Linked DNA regions of Massilia sp. METH4. The protein of the gene in region 2 interacts with the protein of the main gene of each other region in a pairwise test. Links are inferred from orthologs where the notes say so. Each region holds a gene or a part of one and is shown on either strand. Other genes may lie near its edges.

Evidence for each region.
Region 1: the proteins of clpB (region 2) and V6Z91_RS14455 interact in binary tests that used the Escherichia coli proteins (3 or more experiments, as listed by UniProt). The link is inferred for Massilia sp. METH4 from one-to-one orthologs.

Annotation. Positions count from the first base shown.
Region 1 is NZ_CP146614.1:3,284,775-3,295,848, forward strand. The notes cover bases 4,441-7,321. They hold V6Z91_RS14455 (sulfurtransferase TusA family protein), read left to right. Parts: upstream 4,441-5,707; coding sequence 5,708-5,935; downstream 5,936-7,321. Other genes in these bases: alaS (alanine--tRNA ligase), read left to right, coding at 4,441-5,289; V6Z91_RS14460 (electron transfer flavoprotein subunit beta/FixA family protein), read left to right, coding at 6,203-6,952; V6Z91_RS14465 (electron transfer flavoprotein subunit alpha/FixB family protein), read left to right, coding at 7,059-7,321. Also shown: V6Z91_RS14435 (MFS transporter), read left to right, coding at 1-1,197; V6Z91_RS14440 (hypothetical protein), read left to right, coding at 1,333-1,656; ugpQ (glycerophosphodiester phosphodiesterase), read left to right, coding at 1,825-2,568; more of alaS, read left to right, coding at 2,680-4,440; more of V6Z91_RS14465, read left to right, coding at 7,322-7,991; V6Z91_RS14470 (acyl-CoA dehydrogenase), read left to right, coding at 8,198-10,000; V6Z91_RS14475 (hypothetical protein), read left to right, coding at 10,111-11,074. UniProt on the Escherichia coli protein: Involved in thiosulfate metabolism.
Region 2 is NZ_CP146614.1:6,642,182-6,653,575, forward strand. What follows is about bases 5,547-8,747. They hold clpB (ATP-dependent chaperone ClpB), read right to left. Parts: upstream 8,357-8,747; coding sequence 5,747-8,356; downstream 5,547-5,746. Other genes in these bases: V6Z91_RS28835 (winged helix-turn-helix domain-containing protein), read left to right, coding at 5,547-5,742; moaE (molybdopterin synthase catalytic subunit MoaE), read right to left, coding at 8,502-8,747. Outside these bases: V6Z91_RS28820 (winged helix-turn-helix domain-containing protein), read right to left, coding at 1-1,072; V6Z91_RS28825 (hypothetical protein), read left to right, coding at 1,379-2,527; V6Z91_RS28830 (hypothetical protein), read left to right, coding at 2,556-2,879; more of V6Z91_RS28835, read left to right, coding at 3,013-5,546; more of moaE, read right to left, coding at 8,748-8,960; V6Z91_RS28850 (DUF349 domain-containing protein), read right to left, coding at 8,975-11,394. UniProt on the Escherichia coli protein: Part of a stress-induced multi-chaperone system, it is involved in the recovery of the cell from heat-induced damage, in cooperation with DnaK, DnaJ and GrpE. Acts before DnaK, in the processing of protein aggregates.

The DNA.
Region 1 (11,074 bases), 3.4 Mb from region 2 along the record:
CCCGCCAGCCCCGCCTTCAAGCGCACCAACCGCGCGCTGTTCTTCGGGGGCTTTTCCTGTTTCGCCCTGCTGTACTGCGTGCAGCCGCTGATGCCCCTGCTGGCGCACCAGTTCGCATTGACACCGGCGCAGAGCAGCCTGTCGCTGTCGGTCTCGACAGGGGCGCTGGCGGTGTCGCTGCTGCTGTCGTCGATCGTCTCCGACCGCATGGGCCGCAAGGGCCTGATGGTCGCGGCGCTGTTCCTGGCCGCCGTGATGACGCTCGTCTGCGCGCTGGCGCACAATTACCCGCAGCTGCTGGCGGCGCGGGCGCTGCTGGGTTTCGGCCTGGGCGGCATGCCGGCCATCGCCATGGCTTACCTGAGCGAGGAAATCGAGCCGGAATCGCTGGGCCTGTCGATGGGCCTGTACATCAGCGGCAGCGCGTTCGGCGGCATGCTGGGGCGCGTCGTCACGTCCACGCTCTCCGACATGTTCAGCTGGCGGATCGCGATGGCGGCGATGGGCGTTGCCGGGCTGTACGCGGCATGGGAATTCTGGCGCAGCCTGCCGGCATCGCGCAATTTCCGGCCGGCGCAGGGCGGCCTGGCCGGCATGGCGGCCGGCTTGCGCCGCCACTTCGCCGACGACGGGCTGCCATGGCTGTTCGTGCTGGCCTTCCTGCTGATGGGCTGCTTCGTCAGCGCCTATAACTTCATCGGCTTCCGGCTGCTGGACGAGCCGTTCTCGCTGCGCCAGGGCATCGTGGGCGGCATTTCCTTCCTGTACCTGCTGGGCATCTACAGTTCCGTGTGGGCCGGGCGGTTGGCCGACCGGCTGGGGCGCCGCAAGGTGCTGTGGGCCACCATGTCGGCGATGCTGGCCGGCCTGCTGCTCACGCTGGCGAACAACCTGGTGGCGATCGTGGCTGGCATGGCACTGTTCACGTTCGCGTTCTTCGCCTCGCATTCGATGGCGAGCAGCTGGGTGGGCCGGCGAGCGCGGACGCCGCAGGCACTGGCCTCGGCGCTGTACCTGTTCTTCTATTACCTGGGATCGAGCGTGGCGGGCTGGCTGTGCGGCCTGCTGTGGGCGCACGGCGGCTGGCCGGGCGTCGTGGCCCTGCTGGCGACGCTGCTGGCGGCGGGACTGCTGATCGCCTTGCGCCTGCGCCGTCTGGCCCCGCTGGCCTCGCCCCTGGAGGCGCAGCCGGCATGACGCCGAACGTTGAGCCTCCTCAAGGATAAGGCAGGCTCAGGCAACCTTCCGCCCGCATCCCCCTCCAAGCATCAGCGGGGCAAGCACTGCCGCATCCAATGCGACCAACCACGGAGGGGAATCATGGAGGGGAATATGGGAGAACAGGAAATCAGAAGCCGCCTCAACAGCATTAGGCTCGCCGTTGCCCAGGCCGCCCAGGCGCTGTCCGCAGAGCGCGTGCTGCCGGGCGAACTGCGCGATTACATCCAGAAGCTGGACCGGCAATCGGACCGCATCACGGAAATCCTGGCGCTGCGCGATCCCGCGCGTATCGCCCGGCTGATCGACGACATGGAACTCCTGGGCGCGCGCGCGCTGCGCGTATGCAGCAGCGGCCTGCCACTGTCGGGCCAGATGAAATCGGCGGTCAACAATATGCACAGCGAATTGGTCGAGTTCAAGCAACACCTGCACTGAGTTGGGGCGACGGCGCCGGGGCCCGCTGTGTGTCTTCCACGGGCCAGCGCCGCGGCCAACCCCGAGCCGCGACCGCAACCGGCGCCTTACAGGGCCGCTTCGAACGTGAAGCGGCCTTTTTTTGCCCGTTTTTCGGTGCCAGGGGCTGCCGCATGGTAGTGTGCACCCATGTGGCCCTATCCAACCATGATCGCGCACCGCGGCGGCGGCACGACCGCCCCGGAAAACACCATCGCCGCGCTGGACGCCGGCCTGCGTCACGGCTACCGCGCCGTCGAGTTCGACGTGATGCTGTCGCGCGACGGCATCGGCGTCGTCATGCACGACCCCGACTTCGGCCGCACGGTACCGGGCCCCGGCACCGTGGCCGGCCTGGACGCCGCCGATATTGCCAGGCTCGACGCCGGCAGCTGGTTCGGCCCGGAGTACGCGGGCGAGCCCGTGCCGCTGTTCGTGCCGTTCGCCGAGTACTGCAAGGCCCACGGTATCTGGATGAACGTGGAAATCAAGCCGGCGCCCGGCCACGACGAAGCCACCGGCCGCCACGTGGCCGACACCGTGCGCCAGCTGTTCCCGCAGGAGAGCGACGCGGCGCGGCTGCCGCTGCTGTCGTCGTTCAGCGCCACCGCGCTGCGTGCCGCCCGCGCGGCCGCGCCGGAACTGCCGCGCGCGATCGCCTTCGAAGGCTTGCCGGCCGACTGGGAAGGGCAGGCGCGCGAGCTGGGCGTGCTGTCGGTGCACGTCGACCACAGGCAACTGGCGCCCGGGCAGGCGCGGGCCGTGAAATCGGCCGGCTTCGGCCTGTTCTGCTACACCGTCAACGACCCGGAACGCGCGCGCACCCTGCTGGGGTGGGGCGTCGACGCGATCTGCACCGACCGGATCGACCTGATTTCGGCCGATTTCCGCTGAAACTGCCGAATCCGGCGGCCATCCTGCCGGAAATACATTCACGTATAATCAGCGTTTCGCATACAGCCAGGGCGCGCGCGCCCGCCTTCAGCCTGCATTTAGCCTATCGACATGAAATCAACCGAAATCCGCGAGAAGTTCCTCAAATTCTTCGAGTCCAAGGGTCACACGATCGTCCGTTCCAGCCCGCTAGTACCGGGCAACGATCCGACCATGCTGCTGACGAACTCGGGCATGGTGCAGTTCAAGGACGTGTTCCTGGGCCTGGATACGCGCCCCTACTCGCGCGCCACCACCGTGCAGCGCTGCGTGCGCGCCGGCGGCAAGCACAACGACCTGGAAAACGTGGGCTACACGGCGCGCCACCACACGTTCTTCGAGATGCTGGGTAACTTCAGCTTCGGCGATTACTTCAAGCGCGACGCGATCGCCTATGCGTGGGAACTGCTGACCCGCGTGTACATGCTGCCGGCCGAGAAGCTGACCGTCACCGTCTACCAGGAAGACGACGAAGCCTACGACATCTGGGCGAACGAGATCGGCGTGCCGAAGGAGCGCATCATCCGCATCGGCGACAACAAGGGTGCCCGCTACGCGTCGGACAACTTCTGGCAGATGGCCGACACCGGCCCGTGCGGCCCGTGCACGGAGATCTTCTACGACCACGGCCCGGAAATCTGGGGCGGCCCCCCGGGTTCGGCCGAGGAAGACGGCGACCGCTTCATCGAGATCTGGAACCTGGTGTTCATGCAGTTCAACCGCGATGAAGCCGGCAACATGACGAAGCTGCCCAAGCCCTGCGTCGATACCGGCATGGGCATGGAACGCCTGGCCGCCGTGCTGCAGCACGTGCACAGCAATTACGAGATCGACCTGTTCCAGAACCTGATCAAGGCCGCCGCCCGCGAAACGCACACGGAAGACCTGGAAAGCAAGTCGCTGCGCGTGATCGCCGACCATATCCGCGCCGCCTCCTTCCTGATCGTCGACGGCATCATCCCGAGCTCGGAAGGCCACGGCTACGTCCTGCGCCGCATCATCCGCCGCGCGCTGCGCCACGGCCACAAGCTGGGGCAGACGAAACCGTTCTTCTACAAGCTGGCCGCCGACCTGGACAAGGAAATGGGCGCCGCCTATCCGGAACTGACCGAGAAGCTGGCCTATGTGCAGCAGGTGCTGAAGACGGAAGAAGAGCGCTTCGGCGAAACGCTGGAAAACGGCATGAAGATCCTGGAAGCGCAGCTGGTCAAGGACCCGCACAAGCTCGATGGCGCCACCGCGTTCACGCTGTACGACACCTACGGCTTCCCGCTGGACCTGACGGCCGACATCTGCCGCGAGCGCGGCGTGACGCTGGACGAGGAAGGCTTCGCCGCGGCGATGGAAAACCAGAAGCGCACCGCGCGCGCGGCCGGCAAGTTCAAGATGGCCGCCAACGTGGAATACACGGGCGCGAAGACGAGCTTCGTGGGCTACGAGCAACTGGTCTTCGATTCGACCGTGATCGCCCTGTATTCGAACGGCGCGCCGGTGCAGGAACTGAAGGCCGGCGAGGCCGGCATCGTGGTGCTGGACACCACGCCGTTCTACGCCGAATCCGGCGGCCAGGTGGGCGACCAGGGCATCATCCAGAGCACCAGCGCGAAATTCACGGTCGACGACACGCTGAAGATCCAGGCCGACGTGTTCGGCCAGCACGGCGTGCTGGAAAACGGCTCGCTGAAAGTGGGCGACAAAGTGTCCGCCCAGGTCGATACGGTGAAGCGCGCACGCACGATCCGCAACCACTCGGCCACGCACCTGATGCACAAGGCGCTGCGTGAAGTGCTGGGTTCGCACGTGCAGCAGAAAGGCTCGCTGGTCGATGCGGACAAGACCCGCTTCGACTTCAGCCACAATGCGCCGTTGACCGCCGAGCAGATCGCCAGGGTCGAAGCGCTCGTCAATGCCGAGATCCTGGAAAACCATCCGACCAAGGCGCAGCACATGTCGTTCGATGACGCCGTCAAGCATGGCGCGATGGCGCTGTTCGGCGAGAAGTACGGCGACGAAGTGCGCGTGCTGGACATCGGCTCGTCGAAGGAACTGTGCGGCGGCGTGCACGTGCAGCGCACCGGCGACATCGGCCTGTTCAAGATCGTTTCCGAAGGCGGCGTGGCGGCCGGTATTCGCCGCGTGGAAGCCGTGACGGGCGAGGGCGCGCTGGCGCTGGTGCAGGCGATGAACCGCCGCCTGAACGAGGCAGCCGCCGCGCTGAAGGCCACGCCGGAAGAACTGACCAGCCGCATCGGCCAGGTGCAGGACCAGGTGAAAGCGCTGGAGAAGGAATTGAACGCGCTGAAGTCGAAGCTGGCTTCCGGCCAGGGCGACGAACTGGCCACGAAGGCGATCGACATCAAGGGCATCAAGGTGCTGGCCGCCACGCTGGAAGGCGCCGACGTGACCGCGCTGCGTGAAACGATGGACAAGCTGAAGGACAAGCTGAAGACGGCGGCAATCGTGCTGGCATCGGTGAACGGCGACAAGGTCAGCCTGATCGCCGGCGTCACGGCCGATTCGATCGGCAAGGTGAAAGCCGGCGAGCTGGTGAACTTCGTTGCCCAGCAGGTGGGCGGCAAGGGCGGCGGCCGGCCGGACATGGCGCAGGCCGGCGGCACGAACCCGGCGGCACTGCCGGATGCCCTGGCAGGCGTGCAGGGCTGGGTCGAGCAACGCGTGTAAGCGCTTTTGCTTGCCGGACAGGGCGGCGCGAGCCGCCCTTTTTTTCTGCCACGTTCGCATAAAGAGCCCGCGCCGCGTCAACTGGACGCAATGCGCTGCCGTTATCGGTTGGATTGCCCGGTGACTGGAAGTCGACGGCAAGGTTGGTCCTGCCGGGCTTGCAATGCTCAACCTGGCGCAAGTTCGCGGACGTCGATGACGCAGTGCGGAAGAATCGGTTTTGGGTCTATACTGCGGTTTCTGGCCGTTGTCTCCAGCGGCCATTTACTTTTTTGAATCTCTCGTTGCAAAACTGCAACGACTCGCGAACTCTTTTGGTGCACCGCGTCAAGGCGCACTTTTTGGAGTAGACTGTCATGACTCAGCACAATATTTGGTGAGAATCTTGATGAGCGATACTTTACTCGATACCGAAATCATGGAATTTCATAAGGAAATCGATGCGCGCGGCCTGAACTGCCCGCTGCCGATCCTGAAGGCGAAGAAGGCACTGGCCGAACTGGAGAGCGGCCAGGTGTTGCGCATCGTGGCGACCGATCCCGGTTCCGTGCGCGACTTCCAGGCATTCGCCAAGCAGACCGGCAACCCGCTGTTGTCGCACGTCCAGCAGGGCGCCGAGTTTACGTTCCTGATGCAGCGTAAATAAGTCAGCCAACCACTCAAAACATCCCATCGCACCACAGGCGCCTTCATCGGCGAACAAGGGGACAGTTTCCTGGCAGCAGGACTGTCCCCTTGTTTTTTCCCACCCACCGTATTTTCCGCACCCGTCCAGCCGATTCCGCGAACAATCTTCTTTTTAGAGGCGGCCTTCTAACCTGAAATCGTACGGTCGTGCTTTAATTCCGTGCCGGCCTAGAAAAACTTTTATAATCTAGCCCATTTCACTCTCATTTTTTCCCAAAGGCATCCCATGAAAGTCCTGGTACCTGTCAAGCGCGTGGTCGACTACAACGTCAAGGTGCGCGTGAAGTCCGACGGCACTGGCGTCGATATCGCCAACGTCAAAATGTCGATGAACCCGTTCGACGAGATCGCCCTGGAAGAAGCCACGCGCCTGAAGGAAGCGGGCAAGGTGACCGAGATCGTGGCGGTGTCGGCCGGTGTGGCGCAGTGCCAGGAAACGCTGCGCACGGGCATGGCGATCGGCGCCGACCGCGGCGTGCTGATCGAGACCGGTGCCGAACTGGAGCCGCTGGCCGTGGCCAAGCTGCTCAAGGCGCTGGCCGACAAGGAGCAGCCGCAGCTGATCATCCTGGGCAAGCAGGCGATCGACGACGATTCGAACCAGACGGGCCAGATGCTGGCCGCGCTGCTGGGCTGGCCGCAAGCCACCTTCGCTTCGAAGGTCGTGCTGGAAGACGGCAAGGTCACCGTGACCCGTGAAGTGGACGGCGGCCTGGAAACCCTGTCGCTCACGCTGCCGGCGATCGTCACCACCGACCTGCGCCTGAACGAGCCGCGCTACGTGACGCTGCCGAACATCATGAAGGCGAAGAAGAAGCCGCTGGAAACGATCAAGCCGGAGGACCTGGGCGTGGACGTGACGCCGCGCCTGAAGACGCTGAAAGTGGCCGAGCCGGCCAAGCGCTCCGCCGGCGTGAAAGTGCCGGACGTTGCCACGCTGGTGTCGAAGCTGCGCACCGAAGCCAAAGTCATCTGAATAACTCGCGGCGCGTGAGGCACCGGGGCCTGCCGTATCGGCGGACCGCCCCGCACGGGGACTGACCCCAGCCTTTTCGCAGCGCCGCCACAGCAAGGGAAAAATCATGGTCGCACTCGTCATCGCAGAACACGACAACGCCAGCCTGAAAGGCAGCACCCACCATACCGTTACCGCCGCGGCGCAAGCCGGCGGTGAAGTCCACGTCCTGGTCGCCGGCGCGAATGCCTCGGCTGCCGCCCAGCAGGCCGCGCAGATTGCCGGCGTCACGAAAGTGCTGCTGGCCGACGCGCCGCACTTCGCCGAAGGCCTGGCCGAAAACGTGGCCGAGCAGATCCTGGCTGTCGCAGGCAGCTATTCGCACATCCTGGCCCCGGCTACCGCCTATGGCAAGAACATCCTGCCGCGCGTGGCCGCCAAGCTGGACGTGGCGCAGATCTCCGAGATCACCAAGGTCGATTCGCCGGACACGTTCGAACGCCCGATCTACGCCGGCAACGCGATCGCCACCGTGCAATCGTCGGACAAGGTGAAAGTGATCACCGTCCGCACCACCGGCTTCGACTCCGCCGCATCGACCGGCGGTTCGGCCGCCGTGGAAAACGTGACGGCCGTGGCCGATTCCGGCAAGTCGAGCTTCGTGGGCCGTGAAGTCGCGAAGTCGGACCGTCCGGAACTGACCGCTGCCAAGATCATCGTGTCCGGCGGCCGCGGCATCGGCTCGGCCGACAACTTCAAGATCCTCGAACCGCTGGCGGACAAGCTGAACGCCGCCATGGGTGCCTCGCGCGCCGCCGTCGACGCGGGCTACGTTCCGAACGACTGGCAGGTGGGCCAGACCGGCAAGATCGTCGCGCCTTCGCTGTACATCGCCGTCGGCATCTCCGGCGCGATCCAGCACCTGGCCGGCATGAAGGATTCGAAGACCATCGTGGCCATCAACAAGGATCCGGAAGCGCCGATCTTCTCGGTGGCCGACTACGGCATCGTGGGCGATCTGTTCGAGATCGTTCCGGCACTGGTCAAAGAACTGGGCTGATCCTCACCAGGGACCTGACTCACAACGAGCCACGCTGGCCAGGCACCACAGCCCGGCCACCGTGGCCTGGGCACCTTGAAAACCGTCGCGAGCGGCGGCAGTTCCGGCCGAGAAGCGCAGCCGTACAGCCGTACGGCGAGCATCGCAGGCCGGAAATGCAACGCGCAGCAGGTTTTTCGAGGTGCCCATTTTTTTTGGAGACGACAATGAGCTATACCGCCCCGATCAAAGACATGCTGTTCGTGATGAACGAGCTGGCCAACCTCGACGCCGTGAGCGCGCTGCCCGGCTGCGAGGATGCCACGCGCGAAACGGCCGAAGCCGTGCTGGAGGAGAACGCAAAGTTCGTCAGCGGCGTGATCGACCCGCTGAACCACGCCGGCGACAAGGAGCCGAGCTTCTGGCACGACGGTGAAGTGACGACGACGAAGGGCTTCAAGGAAGCCTTCCGCCAGTTCGCCGACGCCGGCTGGCAGGGCCTGCAGCATCCGCAGGACTTCGGCGGCCAGGGCTTGCCCAAGCTGGTGGGCACGCCGTGCGTGGAAATGCTGCACGGGGCGAACCTGTCGTTCGCGCTGGTGGCGCTGCTGTCCGACGGGGCGATCGAGGCGCTGATGACGGCCGGCAGCGATGAGCAGAAGGCCACGTACCTGGAGCCGCTCGTCACCGGCAAGTGGACCGGCACGATGAATCTCACCGAGCCGCAGGCCGGCTCCGACCTTGCCGCCGTGCGCACGCGCGCCGAGCCGCAGGGCGATGGCACCTATAAAATCTTCGGTACCAAGATCTTCATCACGTACGGCGAGCACGATATGACGGAAAACATCGTGCACCTCGTGCTGGCGCGCACGCCGGACGCGCCGCCGGGCGTGAAGGGCATCTCGCTGTTCATCGTGCCGAAGTTCATGGTCAATGCCGACGGATCGCTGGGCGCGCGCAACGACGTGCATTGCGTCTCCATCGAGCACAAGCTGGGCATCAAGGCCAGCCCGACCGCGGTGCTGCAATTCGGCGACCATGGCGGGGCGATCGGCACGCTGGTGGGCGAGGAAAACCGCGGCCTGGAGTACATGTTCATCATGATGAACGCGGCGCGTTTCGGCGTGGGCATGCAGGGCATCGGCCTGGCCGAGAACGCGTACCAGAAGGCCGTTGCTTTTGCCCGCGAGCGCGTGCAGTCGCGCGACCTGGCCGGCTCCTCCGGCCCGGTGGCGATCATTCACCATCCGGACGTGCGGCGCATGCTGATGTCGATGCGCGCCCAGACCGAGGCGGCGCGCGCGCTGGCCTACGTGGGCGCGGGCTTCCATGATATCGCCCACCACCACGAGGACGAGGAAACGCGCGCCGCCCACCAGGCCGTGTACGAGTACCTGGTCCCCGTGATCAAGGGCTGGTCGACGGAGATGAGCGAGAACGTGGCGCGCGACGGCGTGCAGGTACACGGCGGCATGGGCTTCATCGAGGAGACGGGCGCCGCGCAGCACTACCGCGACGCGAAGATCCTCACGATCTACGAAGGCACCACGGCGATCCAGGCCAACGACCTGGTGGGCCGCAAGACGCTGCGCGACGGCGGTAAAGTGGCCAAGCACCTCGTCGCGCAGGTGCGCGCGACGGGCACGCAGCTGGGCGAACTGGAAGGATCGGACTTCGCCGCCGATTTTGCGTCGATGCGTGCGCGCCTGGAGCAGGGCGCCGCCGACCTGGAAGCGGTGGTCGACTTCGTGCTGGCCAATGCGAAGAGCGACGTGAAAGCCGTCTTTGCCGGCAGCGTGCCGTACCTGAAGCTGGCCGGCATCGTGCTGGGCGGCTGGCAGATGGCGCGCGCCGCGCTGGTCGCGCAGCAGAAGCTGGCGGCCGGTGAAGGCGATGCCGCCTTCTATAAGGCAAAGATCGTCACCGCGCGCTTCTTTGCCGACCACTTCCTCGCGCAATCGGCGGCGATGCGCTCCGCCATCGTGGAAGGCCACGCCGGCGTGCTGGCGCTGCCGGAAGAGCTGTTCTGAGCTGCCTCAGCCAGATCGCCGGGAAGGGAGCGCTGCCGGGCCCGTAGGAGACGCGCCCGGCGGTTCACTTCCTGATATTCTTACGGGAAATTGGCAAAAGGATATCCCGTATGAACTTGAGGAGGACCATGGTCTCGGCCGTGCTGGCCGTGCTGGCATGCAACGCTGCAGCGGCCGACAATGACTGCCCGGACTGCTTTCCAAAGCGCTGGATCTATTACGGCGGCAATGTCACCACGCCCGGCAATTTTTCCACCCTGAAGAAACTGATCGCCGACGCGGCGGCCAATGGCTACAACGGCATCGCGCTCAATGCCGGCGGCGACGCCGGCTATCACGTGCTGCTGAAAGGCGACTCGGGCAAGGCGGCGGCACTGCGCAGGAACCTGGCCGAGCTGATCGCGCTGGGCGTCGAGCACGGTGTGGAACTGATCCCGGTGGGCGGGAGTCCGGCCGTGCCCGTCACCGTCGATCCGAACCTCGTCGAGGCCTTGCCGGCGACCACGCCATTCACGGTGCGGAACAAGGTGGCCACCGCCAGCGATGCGAACCTGGTCGAGAACGGCGATTTCGCCAGCGATGCCGGCTGGCACCGCGATAACGCCTGGGTGAAATTCGACCCCAACAACGACCATGGCGGCGGCTCCGGATCGATGAAAATGTCGCCGGCCGCCAGTGGCCCACATCGCAATGCACGCCTGTACCGCAGGTTCGACCTTGCTCCGCACAAGGCTTACCGGGTAACGTTCTGGCTCAAGGCCAGCGCCGGCTATCCCACGTCGAAGCTGACTGCCCAGATCCTGGGCGAGGACAGCGGCCAGCCCGTCTATCGCAACATGACATCCCGCCTGGGCTGGGGAACCAGGCCGGACGGCAGCTGGAACGAGGCGGGCAATTCCGACCGGTCGATGTTCGCTCCCGGCCAGGGCTGGAAAAAATACGAGCTCGACTTCAATACCGGCAATTATTCGTGGGTGATGTTCTACCTGGCCAACCAGTCGGGCGGCGATCCCTCGACGGCGGTGTGGGTAGACGACATCGCGCTGCGCGAGATCGGCCTGGCCCATCCGGTGC
Region 2 (11,394 bases):
ACACCGTGAAGCAGTCGGCCAGGCGGCGCGCGAGCTCGTGCACGCCGAAAAACGCGGCGCGGCCGGCCGCCAGCTCGAGGGCCAGCGGAATACCGTCCAGCCGGCGGCAGATCTCGGCCACGGCCGCGGCATTGGCGCCATCGAGCGTGAAGCCGCCGTCGGCGCTGGCTCGCTCGACGAACAGTTGCACCGCGGGATAGGTGGCCAGTTCGGCGGCGTCGGCCGTGGCGGCATGCTGCGCCGGCACGGCCAGCGGCGGCAGGCGATAGACGTGCTCGCCGTCCGTGCGCAACGGTTCCCGGCTGGTGGCGACGATGTGCAATTCGCGCGTGCGGCGCAGCAGCGTGGCCGCCAGCGCGGCAACGGCATCGATCAGGTGTTCGCAACCGTCCAGCACCAGCAGGGTACGGCGCGCGCGCAGGGCATGCGGCAAGGCATCGGCCAGCGCGCCGGCCGACAGGGGCGCGGCCAGGCCGAAGGCCTGGGCCACCACGCCCGGCAACAACGCGGGGTCGGCCAGCGGCGCCAGGTCGGCGCTGTAGACGTGGCGGCCGAACAGCGGCGCAGTGCGCGCGGCCAGCGCCTGCGCCACGGTGGTCTTGCCCATGCCGCCGGGGCCGGCGATCGTCAGCAGTCGGGTGGTGGCGAGCTCGCGCGCGAGCTGGTCGAGCACGGGCGCGCGGCCCACGAGGCGGGACCGCGCCGGTGCCGGCAGAGGCAGCAACGGCACCGGCGGTTCGCCCGGCTCGCCGAGCGGCGCCACGAAGCTGTAGCCCCGGCCCACCACGTTTTCCACATAGGGGCGGTCGTTGCCGAGCGCCTTGCGCAAGGCGTTTACATGAACGCGCAGATTGCCTTCCTCGACGGCCGCGTGGGGCCAGATGCGCGCGATCAGCTCATCCTTCGAGACCACCGTGCCGGCGCGCTCCACGAGCGCAAGCAGCAGGTCGAAGGCGCGGCCGGAGAGACGCACCGGCAGGCCGTCCCGGTACAGCGCGCGCTCGTGCGGCACCAGGCGGAATGCGCCGAATGCCACCTCGTCCATTGCAGGCCGCCACTGCTGTCGGTCCATGTTTCCTTACCTCGAAAGCCGGATTGATTTCCGGCACGGCAAATTTTAACGTAACGGTCACTTGGCGTTAAGGAAGCGCTGATTTATTGCCGGTCGATGAGATCAGTTCGGAAAAACGTGTCCAGCAAGACGTAAATGCCCTGTCATGCCGGGGCATGGCGGCGCATTCGAGACGCAGCTGGGCGCGTTCTTTCAGGGCCGAGACCGCGGCCATGAACGAATCAGCGCTTCCTCGATCATCTGCCACGATCATCTGCCACGATCATCTGCCACTGTTAACACTCACTACCAGACAGGGGGATTCCGATGTACTTGCCCGACCGGACCGCCGCGGTGGCGCTGCCGTTCGCGCTGGCCGGCGCCGAGCAGCGCGCCTGCCTGCTCGACGGCGTTGGCGCGGGCCTCGATGGCGTGCGGCACCGGCTGCCCCGTCAGGCCGCGCTCGATGCCGGCGTGGCGCCCGCCGTCGCGCTACGCCAGCACGACATGCTGCGCCGCTGGCTGGAGGCGCTGGCGGCGGCGCTGCGCGCCGAGACCATGGACGAGCCGCAGCGCACCGTCCCTGTCGGGCCTGTCGCGGCGGTGGGAGCCCACGGCAGCGCGTACGGCCTGGCCGGCATGTATGCGATGGCTGCTCTGGCGGCAGGCTGCCCGGTGCTGGCGCGCGCCGTGCCGGCACCCAGCTGCAGCGAACTGGCCGGATTGATCGCGGCCGCGGCAGGCGCCGCGTGCCTGCCCGGCACGCTGTTCGAACTGGCGGCGGACGATGACGCCCTGCTGGCCCGCTGCGCGGTGCGCGCCGTCATCTGCCGCGCCGGCGCCAGGCCCGTTCCCCGCCTGCTGCCGGCGGTGGCGGAACTGGACGGCAGCGAAACCGCCTTCGTGCTGCCGGGCGCCCTGAATGGCCGCGCCGAGTACCTGGGCCAGCAATTGCTCGCCCAGCCGGGCGCCTGCCCGGTGGTGGTGGCGATCGATGGCGACGGCTTCATCGACCTGCGCGAAACCATCGTCGACACGCTGGCGAGCGGGGGCGCCCTGTGCGCCGGCGGTCCGGCCGGCCTGGCGCCGCCGGCTGGCAGCGGCGCGCAGGTCCTCGACGATGCATCGCGTGGCGCGGCCGTGCCCTTCGCGGAAGTGCCGGCGGCGGCGCTGGTCGCCAATCCGCAACTGGCCGGCGCGCGCCGGGGCGCTCTGCTGGTGCGCTGCGGCGATGGCGCCGAACTGCTGGCGCTGGCCTGGGCACTGGGCCCCCTCTCGTGCGCCAGCGTGCACCTTGCTCCCGGCGACGCCGCGCTGGCAACCGCGCTGCTGCCGGTGCTGGAGCTTGCCGCCCGACACATCCACGTCAACCGCTTCGGCACCGCGCTGCGGCCTACAAGGGCTGCGGCGCTCGACGCGATCGGCCGCTTCCGCCGCCCCGTGTTCCATCATGCCAACGCACCGCATGCCGCATGAGCCGCATGCCCTCCGCGACAAGGAGCCGATGATGATCCATCCCTCTCTCCCCCGCGCCGAAAAGGTCGGCGTGGCACAAATCCGCATGCGCAAGGCCGAACACAGCACCGCGGTACTGGGCTCCTTCGTCGCCGCCGACAAGCTGCTGAAGGCCTGGGCGGCCGCGCGCGACTGCAAGGAATGCGAATTCGAAATCCGCTACCTGGACGGCTACCGCCTCTCGGGGCGCTACCCGATGTGGCAGCGGAACACCGCCCGCCAGTCGCTGGGCGCCCACGTCAGGCGCCACCTGGCCGGCACCCCCGACCGTTTCCTCGACCGCTACGAAATCGAGGACTTCGGCGAACCCTGATACACATTTCCTGAAACCGGGGGCGCAGCAGGGGTTCCAGGAAATGTTTCCGATCGGTTGTCAGGCGGGTGTAAAGAAAGTCACTTATCATGGGTGCCTGGCGGCATGGTGCCGTCGACCAACGAAGATGCCCATGACACTCCCAGCCCCCGAGTCGTCCGTTGCGCATGCGTCGTTCGGGCCCTTTCGCCTCTATCCGGCGCAGCGCGTGCTGCTGCGGGATGGCCGGCAGCTGAAACTGGGCTCGCGCGCGTTCGACATCCTGGCCGTGCTCGCCGAACGCGCCGGCGCCACGGTCGCAAAAGCCGACCTCATCTCGCGTGCCTGGCCCGACACCATCGTCGAGGAAGCGAATCTGCGCGTGCACATCGTGGCATTGCGCAAGGCGCTGGGCGAGACGCCGGCGCGTCGCTACATCGGCAGCGTGGCGGGCGAAGGATACGCACTCATTGCCCCGCTCCAATGGCACGTTCCCGCCGTTGAGCCGCACGGGAACGCCGATGGCCGCGCTGCCGGGCAGGCCGTCGCCGCACTGGCCACGCTGGCGCAGCAGCACCGCCTGCTCACGCTGACGGGCACGGGCGGCGTCGGCAAGAGCACGCTGGCGCACGCGATCGCCCGCCACCTCGGCGCGACGTTCCGCACCTGGAGCACCGACCTGGCCGAGGCGGCCGATCCGTGCGTGGCGCTGGTTGCCGCGATGGGCCTGCCGCCGGGCGTCGACCCCGCCTCGCCGCTGGTCGCGCACATGCGCGAGCGGCCCGTGCTCCTGCTGCTCGACAATTGCGACCGCGTGGTGGCCGCGGTCGCCGCGCTGGCCGAGCGCCTGCTGGGCGCGGTGCCCGGCATCACCATCGTGGCGACCTGCCGCGAGGCGTTGCGCGCGGCGGGCGAACGGGTCCAGCGCGTGGAGCCCCTTGCCTGCCCGCCCGCGGGCAGCCACACGGCGGCGGCCGCGCTGGCCTACCCCGCCGTGGCCCTGTTCGCCGCCCGCGCCGCCGCCGCCCGGGACGGGTACACGCTGGACGACGCGGATGCCACCGCGGTGGCCGAACTGTGCCGGCGCCTCGACGGCGTGCCGCTGGCCATCGAGCTGGCCGCCGCGCGGCTCGCCCTGTTCCAGCCGCACGAGCTGGTCGAGCGCCTCGACGAGCGCCTGCACCTGCTCAAGGGTGGCCGCCGCACGGCGCCGCCCCGCCACCGCTCGCTGCGCGCCGCGCTCGAATGGAGCATCGATTCCCTGACGGCCATGGAGCGCACGGTCCTCGGCCGCGTGGCCGTGTTCCCCGGTTCGTTTACGCTGGCGCGTGCCGTACGGGTGGCGGCTGGCGAAACCGTTGGTGCCGCCGACGTCGAAGACGCCCTCGCCACGCTCGCCGCCAAGTCGCTGCTCGCCACGCACGAGCCGGCCAATCCGCCCGAGTACCTGCTGTACGACAGCGTGCGCACATATGCGCGCTCCCTGCTGCCGCCCGACGATGCCGCCCACGCCCGCTTCGCCGCCGATTGCGCGGCGCTGGTATCCGGCGCCGACAGCGCGCAACGTTACCTGCCGGACGTGCGCGCCGCCCTCGCCTGGGGCTTCGGCCCGCGGGGCGATGCCCCGGGCGCCGCCGCGCTGCTCGCGACCGCCTTGCCCCTGTGGTGGCACGCGGAGGCACTGCCCGAACTGCGCGGCTGGCTGGAGCGGGCGGTGCGATGCGGCGGCGCGCCGGCCCGGCAGGCGGCCCTGCACACGGCGCTGGGCACCGTCAGCGTCTATCTGCAGGGCCCCGGCGCCGGCCAGGCCGCCTATGCGGGCGGCTACGCCCTGGCTGAAAACAGCGGCGACACCGACCGGCTGGCCGACGCGTTTTCCGGCCTCATGCTCGAGCACGTGCTGGCCGGCGACTACCCGGCCGCGGTGGCGCTGGCGCAGCGCTTCCAGGACGGCATTCGCACCGCCAACTCACGCCCCGCGCAACTGATCCACGACCGCTTCGCGGCCCTCGCCCTCCACCTTTCCGGCAACCATGCGCAAGCCGCGCCGCTGGCGCGCGCCGTCCAGAACGGCACGGTGCCGTCCGTGTGCACGCAACGGCGCACTGCCTTGCATACCGATGAAAACGTTGCCGCGAGCGGCGTGCTGGCGCGCGCCCGCTGGCTGCTCGGCCAGCCGGACGAAGCGCTGCGCCTGGCCCGCAACGGCGTGCTGCGCGCCCGCGCGGTCGGCCCCGCACCGCTGTGCCACATTCTGGCGTTCGCCATGTTTCCGATCGCGTGGTGGTGCGGCGACCGGCCCACGGCGGTGGCGGCACTGGCCGAACTGGAGGATGCGTCGCGCCGTTTCCCGCACTGGGAATCGCTGGCGCGCCAGTACCGCCACGGCGTGGTCGAGGACGCGCCCGGCGACTGGCTGGCCAAGGCGCCGGCGGCCGGCCCGCACCGCGAAACGCTCGCCACGCTGAGTCCGCGCTACCTGGACGACGCGCTGCTGCTGCGCGCCGACGGGGGCGGCGCGCGCTGGTGCGCTCCCGAGTTGCGCCGCCTGCAAGGCGAACGGCTGCTGGCCGGGACCGGTGCGGGCGCGGCCGGGCGCACCGATGCCGAGCGGCTGTTCCGCAGCGCCCTGCTGCTCGCCCGCGACCAGGGGGCCCCCGGCTGGGAACTGCGCGCCGCCACCAGCCTGGCGCGGCTATGGTACGGCCGCGGCGCCGTCGCCGGCGGCCAGGCACTGCTGGAACTCGTGCTGGAACGCCATACCGGGGGCCGCGGCACGGCCGACGTGCTGGCCGCCACCCGGCTGCTGGCCCAATGGAAGCTGCAAAAAAAAACCGGCGCCGCATCCCTCGACGCGGCGCCGGCTTCACCGGTCACGGCTTGACCGCCTACAGCCTGACGACTGCCTCCTTGCCGTCGGCGCCGAACACCAGGGCGCCGTCGCGGGCGTCGATGCGGATCGCGTCCTTCGGACCGAAGCGGCCTTCCAGGATCAGCTTCGACAGCGGATTCTCGATCTGCTGCTGGATCGCGCGCTTCAGCGGCCGCGCGCCATACACCGGATCGTAGCCCGCCTCGGCGATCTTCTGCAGCGCCGCGTCGGTGACCTGCAAGTCCATCTCCATGCGCTTCAGGCGCTGCTCGAGGATCTGCAGCTGGATCTTCGCGATCGCGCCGATGTTCTTGTCGTCCAGGCCGTGGAACACCACGATCTCGTCGATCCGGTTGATGAACTCCGGCCGGAAGTGGCCGCGCACCTCGGCCATCACGGCCAGCTTCGTCACGGCCGGATCGGCATCGTCCATCGACTGGATCTTTTGCGAACCCAGGTTCGAGGTCATGATGATCACGGTGTTCTTGAAGTCCACGGTGCGGCCCTGGCCGTCCGTCATGCGGCCGTCGTCCAGCACCTGCAGCAGCACGTTGAACACGTCGTGGTGGGCTTTTTCCACTTCATCGAGCAGGATCACGCTGTATGGCTTGCGACGCACCGCTTCCGTCAGGTAGCCACCCTCGTCGTAGCCCACGTAGCCCGGCGGCGCGCCGATCAGGCGGGCCACCGAATGCTTCTCCATGAACTCGCTCATGTCGATGCGGATCAGCGATTCCTCCGTATCGAACAGGAAGGCGGCGAGCGCCTTCGACAGCTCGGTCTTGCCGACACCGGTCGGGCCCAGGAACATGAACGAGCCGTAGGGCCGGTTCGGGTCCGCCAGGCCGGCGCGCGAGCGGCGGATCGCATCGGCCACGGCGTTGATCGCCTCGTCCTGCCCCACCACGCGCTCGTGCAGCTTTTCCTCGATGTGCAGCAGCTTGTCGCGCTCGCCCTGCATCATGCGCGACACGGGAATGCCCGTCGCGCGCGACACCACTTCGGCGATCTCTTCGGCGCCCACCTGGGTGCGCAGCAGCTTCGGCTTGTCCTTGCCCGTCTCGGTGCCGGAAGATTCGGCCTGCTTGAGCTGCGCTTCCAGCTCGGGCAGGCGGCCGTACTGCAGTTCGGAGACGCGCTGCCAGTTCGAGGCGCGCGTGGCTTCCTCCATCTCCTGGCGGATGCGCTCGATCTCTTCCTTGATGTGCGTGGTGCCCTGCACATTGGCCTTCTCGGCCTTCAGCACTTCCTCATAGTCGTTGTACTCGCGCTGCAGCTTGGCGATTTCCTCGTCGATCAGGTCCAGCCGCTTGCGCGAGCCTTCGTCCTTCTCGCGCTTGACGGCTTCCTTCTCGATCTTCAGCTGGATCAGCCGGCGCTCCAGCTTGTCCATCACCTCGGGTTTCGAATCGATCTCGATCTTGATCTTCGACGCCGCCTCGTCGATCAGGTCGATCGCCTTGTCGGGCAGGAAGCGGTCGGTGATATAACGGTGCGACAGCTCGGCCGCGGCAATGATCGCCGGGTCGGTGATCTCCACCTTGTGGTGCAGCTCGTACTTGTCCTGCAGGCCACGCAGGATCGCGATGGTCGCTTCCACGGTCGGCTCGTCGACGAGGATCTTCTGGAAGCGGCGCTCCAGCGCGGCATCCTTCTCGATGTACTTGCGGTACTCGTCCAGCGTGGTGGCGCCCACGCAGTGCAGCTCGCCGCGCGCCAGCGCGGGCTTGAGCATGTTGCCCGCATCCATCGCGCCCTCGGCCTTGCCCGCGCCCACCATCGTGTGCAGCTCGTCGATGAACACGATCGTCTGGCCTTCATCCTTGGCCAGCTCGTTGAGCACGCTCTTCAGTCGCTCTTCGAACTCGCCGCGGTACTTGGCGCCGGCCAGCAGCGCGGCCATGTCGAGCGACAGCACGCGCTTGCCGCGCAGCGAGTCGGGCACCTCGTTGTTGACGATGCGCTGGGCGAGGCCCTCGACGATGGCGGTCTTGCCCACGCCGGGTTCGCCGATCAGCACGGGGTTGTTCTTGGTGCGCCGCTGCAGCACCTGGATCGCGCGGCGGATCTCGTCGTCGCGGCCGATCACCGGGTCGAGCTTGCCCTGGCGCGCCCGTTCCGTCAGGTCCAGCGTGTATTTTTTCAGCGACTCGCGCTGGCCTTCCGCTTCCTGCGAATCGACCTTGCCGCCGCCGCGCACCGCATCGATCGCCGTTTCCAGCGCCTTGCGGGACAGGCCGTTTTCCTTGGCCAGCCGGCCGGCGTCGGATTTATCGTCCGTCAGCGCCAGCAGCACCATCTCGCTGGAGACGAACTGGTCGCCGCGCTTCTGGGCTTCGCGGTCGGCGAGGTTGAGCATGTTGACGAACTCGCGGCTGACCTGCACATTGCCGCCGGTGCCGGACACCTTCGGCAGGCGCTCGATCGCGCCTTTCAAGGCGGCAGCCAGCCCGCCGACATTGACGCCGGCGCGCTGCAACAGCGAGCGGGTGCTGCTGTCGTCCTGGTTCAGCAGGGCCGTCAGCAGGTGCACCGGTTCGATATACGGGTTGTCGTTGCCGACGGCCAGGCTCTGGGCATCGGCGAGCGCTTCCTGAAGTTTTGTAGTGAGTTTGTCTTGACGCATGGCGCTTGGCTCCAAATTTTATCTAACGATAAAGTGCGGATGCGCGAGCGCATTTTCAAGAACCCCGGGTCACACCCGGTGCAGGCTTATTTCGCCTTCACTGCCGCCTTTACTGGCGCCTTCACTGCCGCCTTCACTGCCGCCTTCACTGCCACTTCGCCAGCGCCTCGTCATCCGACACCCGCGCGTCGACCCATCGCGCGCCTTCCGGCGTGGTTTCCTTCTTCCAGAACGGCGCCTCGGTCTTCAGATAGTCGATGATGAATTCGCACGCGGCGAAGGCATCGCCGCGGTGGGCGGACGTCACGGCCACCAGCACGATCTGGTCGCGCGGCAACAGCGGCCCCACGCGGTGGATCACCAGCGCATCGTGGATCGGCCAGCGCGCGCAGGCCGTGTCGATGATGCGGTCGATCGACTGTTCCGTCATGCCCGGATAATGCTCGAGTTCCATCGCCGCCACGTGCGAGCCGTCGTTCAGGTCGCGCACGGTGCCGACGAAGGTGACGACCGCGCCCACTTTCGGGTTGTCGTGGCGCAGCCGCGCCACTTCCGCGGACAGGTCGAAATCCTCGTGCTGCACTTTGACGCGCGAGGCGTTCATGCGCGGATCCGCCATCAGCGGCCCTCCGCGCCGATACGGCGGAACAGCGCCTCGATCCGGCTGGCAGTGCGGTCGTCCAGCAGCGCCGGCAGCGCGCACAGCTGCGCGAACTGCGCTGCCTGCGACGCGCCGCCCGCCTTGTGGCCGGACTTCAGCGAATCCTGCAGCACCTCGACCTGCATCCTCAACCGGTCGCGCGCGAACTCGGGGCCGCTGTCGATACCGGCCACGATCTCCTGGCGCAGCACTTCGGCCAGCAGGCGCGCACGATTCGCTTCCAGCGTGGCGGCATGGGCCGCGCGCACGGCAGGATCGCCCGCGGCGGCCTGCAGGGCGGCGTTGAAGCGGCCGTGCAGCGAACGTTCGTAGTCGGGCGGTAGCGGCGGCAACGCCGCCCAGCGCCCTTTCCAGTTCTGCTCGTCGACCGGGCCGGGCGCGGCCACGGCGTTTTCCAGCGCCTGCACCAGGCGCAGCTTGTCGCGCAGTGCATTGGCCTGGGCGGCGCCGGCCCGCTTGCGGATCGCATCGGCCTCGCCCTGCAAGGCGGCGACGGCGGCGCGATAGCGCTGCTCGATACGCTGCTCGGCGGCACGCGGCACGGGGCCGGTGGCATGCCAGGCGCTCGCGGCATCGCGCAGCGCCTTCACGATCGCGGCCTGCCGCGCCTTGTCGTCACCCTCGAAGGCGAAGTTCTCGAGCTGGGCGCAGATCGCCTCGCGGGCATGCAGGTGGGCCTTGCGTTCGTGGTCGGCGGCATGGGCGGACTCCTTGCGGCGGGCAAAGATCGTGTCGCAGGCGGCGCGGAATTTCTGCCACAGCGCCTGTTCCTGGCGCCGCTCCAGCGGCAGCGCCTTCGCATGGCCCTGCCACGCTTCCTGCAGGCCGCGCAGCGTGTCCACCGTGTGCCGGTCGGCCGGATCGAGCTTGTAGACTTCCTCGATCAGCTGCTCGCGGCGCGCCACCTCGATCTTGCGCTGTTCCTCGAGCGGGGCCATCAGGGTTTCCATCGCCTTGCCGAAGGCGGTGTCGAGCCGCTTCTTGTCCTTGCGGTCGATCGTGCCCAGCCGGCTCCACGCCTGGCGCAGGCGCTGCGAGCTGGAGGCCAGGCTGCGCCAATCCTCGCGGGCCGCCGGCGAATCGGCGATCAGCGCATTCACCTCGTCCACCAGGGCCTGCGCCCTGGCGGCATTGGCATGGCGCTCATCGGCCAGGTGGCGGAAGTGCGCCGCGGCCGGCGCATAGGCGGCCGTGCAGGCCGCATCGAATTTCTCCCACAGGCTCTTCGGCGCCGCGCCGGACACGCTGTCCAGCGCCTTCCACCGTTCGCGCATCGCGCTGACCTTCTTGGCCAGTTCGCTCATCGACAGGTTTTGCGCCGGCAGCTCTTCCACGGCGTGCACCAGCTCCTCGCGCGACACATTGCCGCCCCAGCGGGCCCAGGCCGACAGGCGCTTGAATTCGGCGCGTACGTGCGCGAGGCGTTCCGATTGCTGGGCCGTCAGGCGGCCCGTCTTGCTTTCCTTCAGCGTCTTGTCGTGCTCGGCGGCCACGTGCAGCTGGCCCTGGGCCAATGCCGCTTCCATCGCGTCGACCAGCGCCATGAAGCGCTCGTTCGCCTCGCGGTCGGCCGGGGTGATTTTCTTTTCCTTGGGCGGGCGCTGCGGGGCAACCGCCGGCGCGTTCGCCCCGTCGGTCGCGGGCTCGTCATGCGCCACGCCCTCCTGCCCATCGGCCTGGCCGGCCGCCTGCTCGGGCTGGGGCTCGCCCGCAGCGGCAGGCGCGGGGGCAGGAGCAGGAGCGGGAGCGGGCGGCTCGGCCACGGGTGCCGCGCGCACGAGCGCGGCACGGGCAGCCTCGAGCGCCGCTTCCACATCCGTGCGCAGGTGCCGCGGCAGCGACGCGTGTTCGGGTGCCGCCAGCCGCGCGGCATGCTCGGCGGCCAGGCGTTCCAGTTCCTGCGCGGCTTCCTCGCCGCCCGGGGCGGCGGCCAGCTTGCGCAGCGCGGCCAGCGCGTCGATCGTGGCGCGCTGCAAGTCCACCTGCGCTTCGAGGCGTGCGCTCAGCGCGGCGCGTAGCCGGTCGAACTCGGCTGCCAGTTCCGGCGGCGCATCGATCACTTTCCACAGGCGGTCAAGGTCGGCCACCAGGTTCGGCGTCAGCTTCTCGTCCTGCAGCAGGCGCTGGGCCTGGGAAATGCTGGCCTCGGCCTGGCGCTGTTCCATCTGGCGGTGGCGGATCGCGTCAAGCCGGGCCTGCATCAGCTTGGCCACGCGCCGGTCCGTATTGCGCACGGCCTGCTGCACCTGTTCCAGCGCGGCCTGTGACACCACGTGCTCGGCCGCGGCCAGCCGCACATCCGCGAACTCGCTCTGCAGGATCAGCTCGACGGCAGCGGCTTCGTTACCCGCGAGCGCACGGGCGGCCGCGGCCTGCT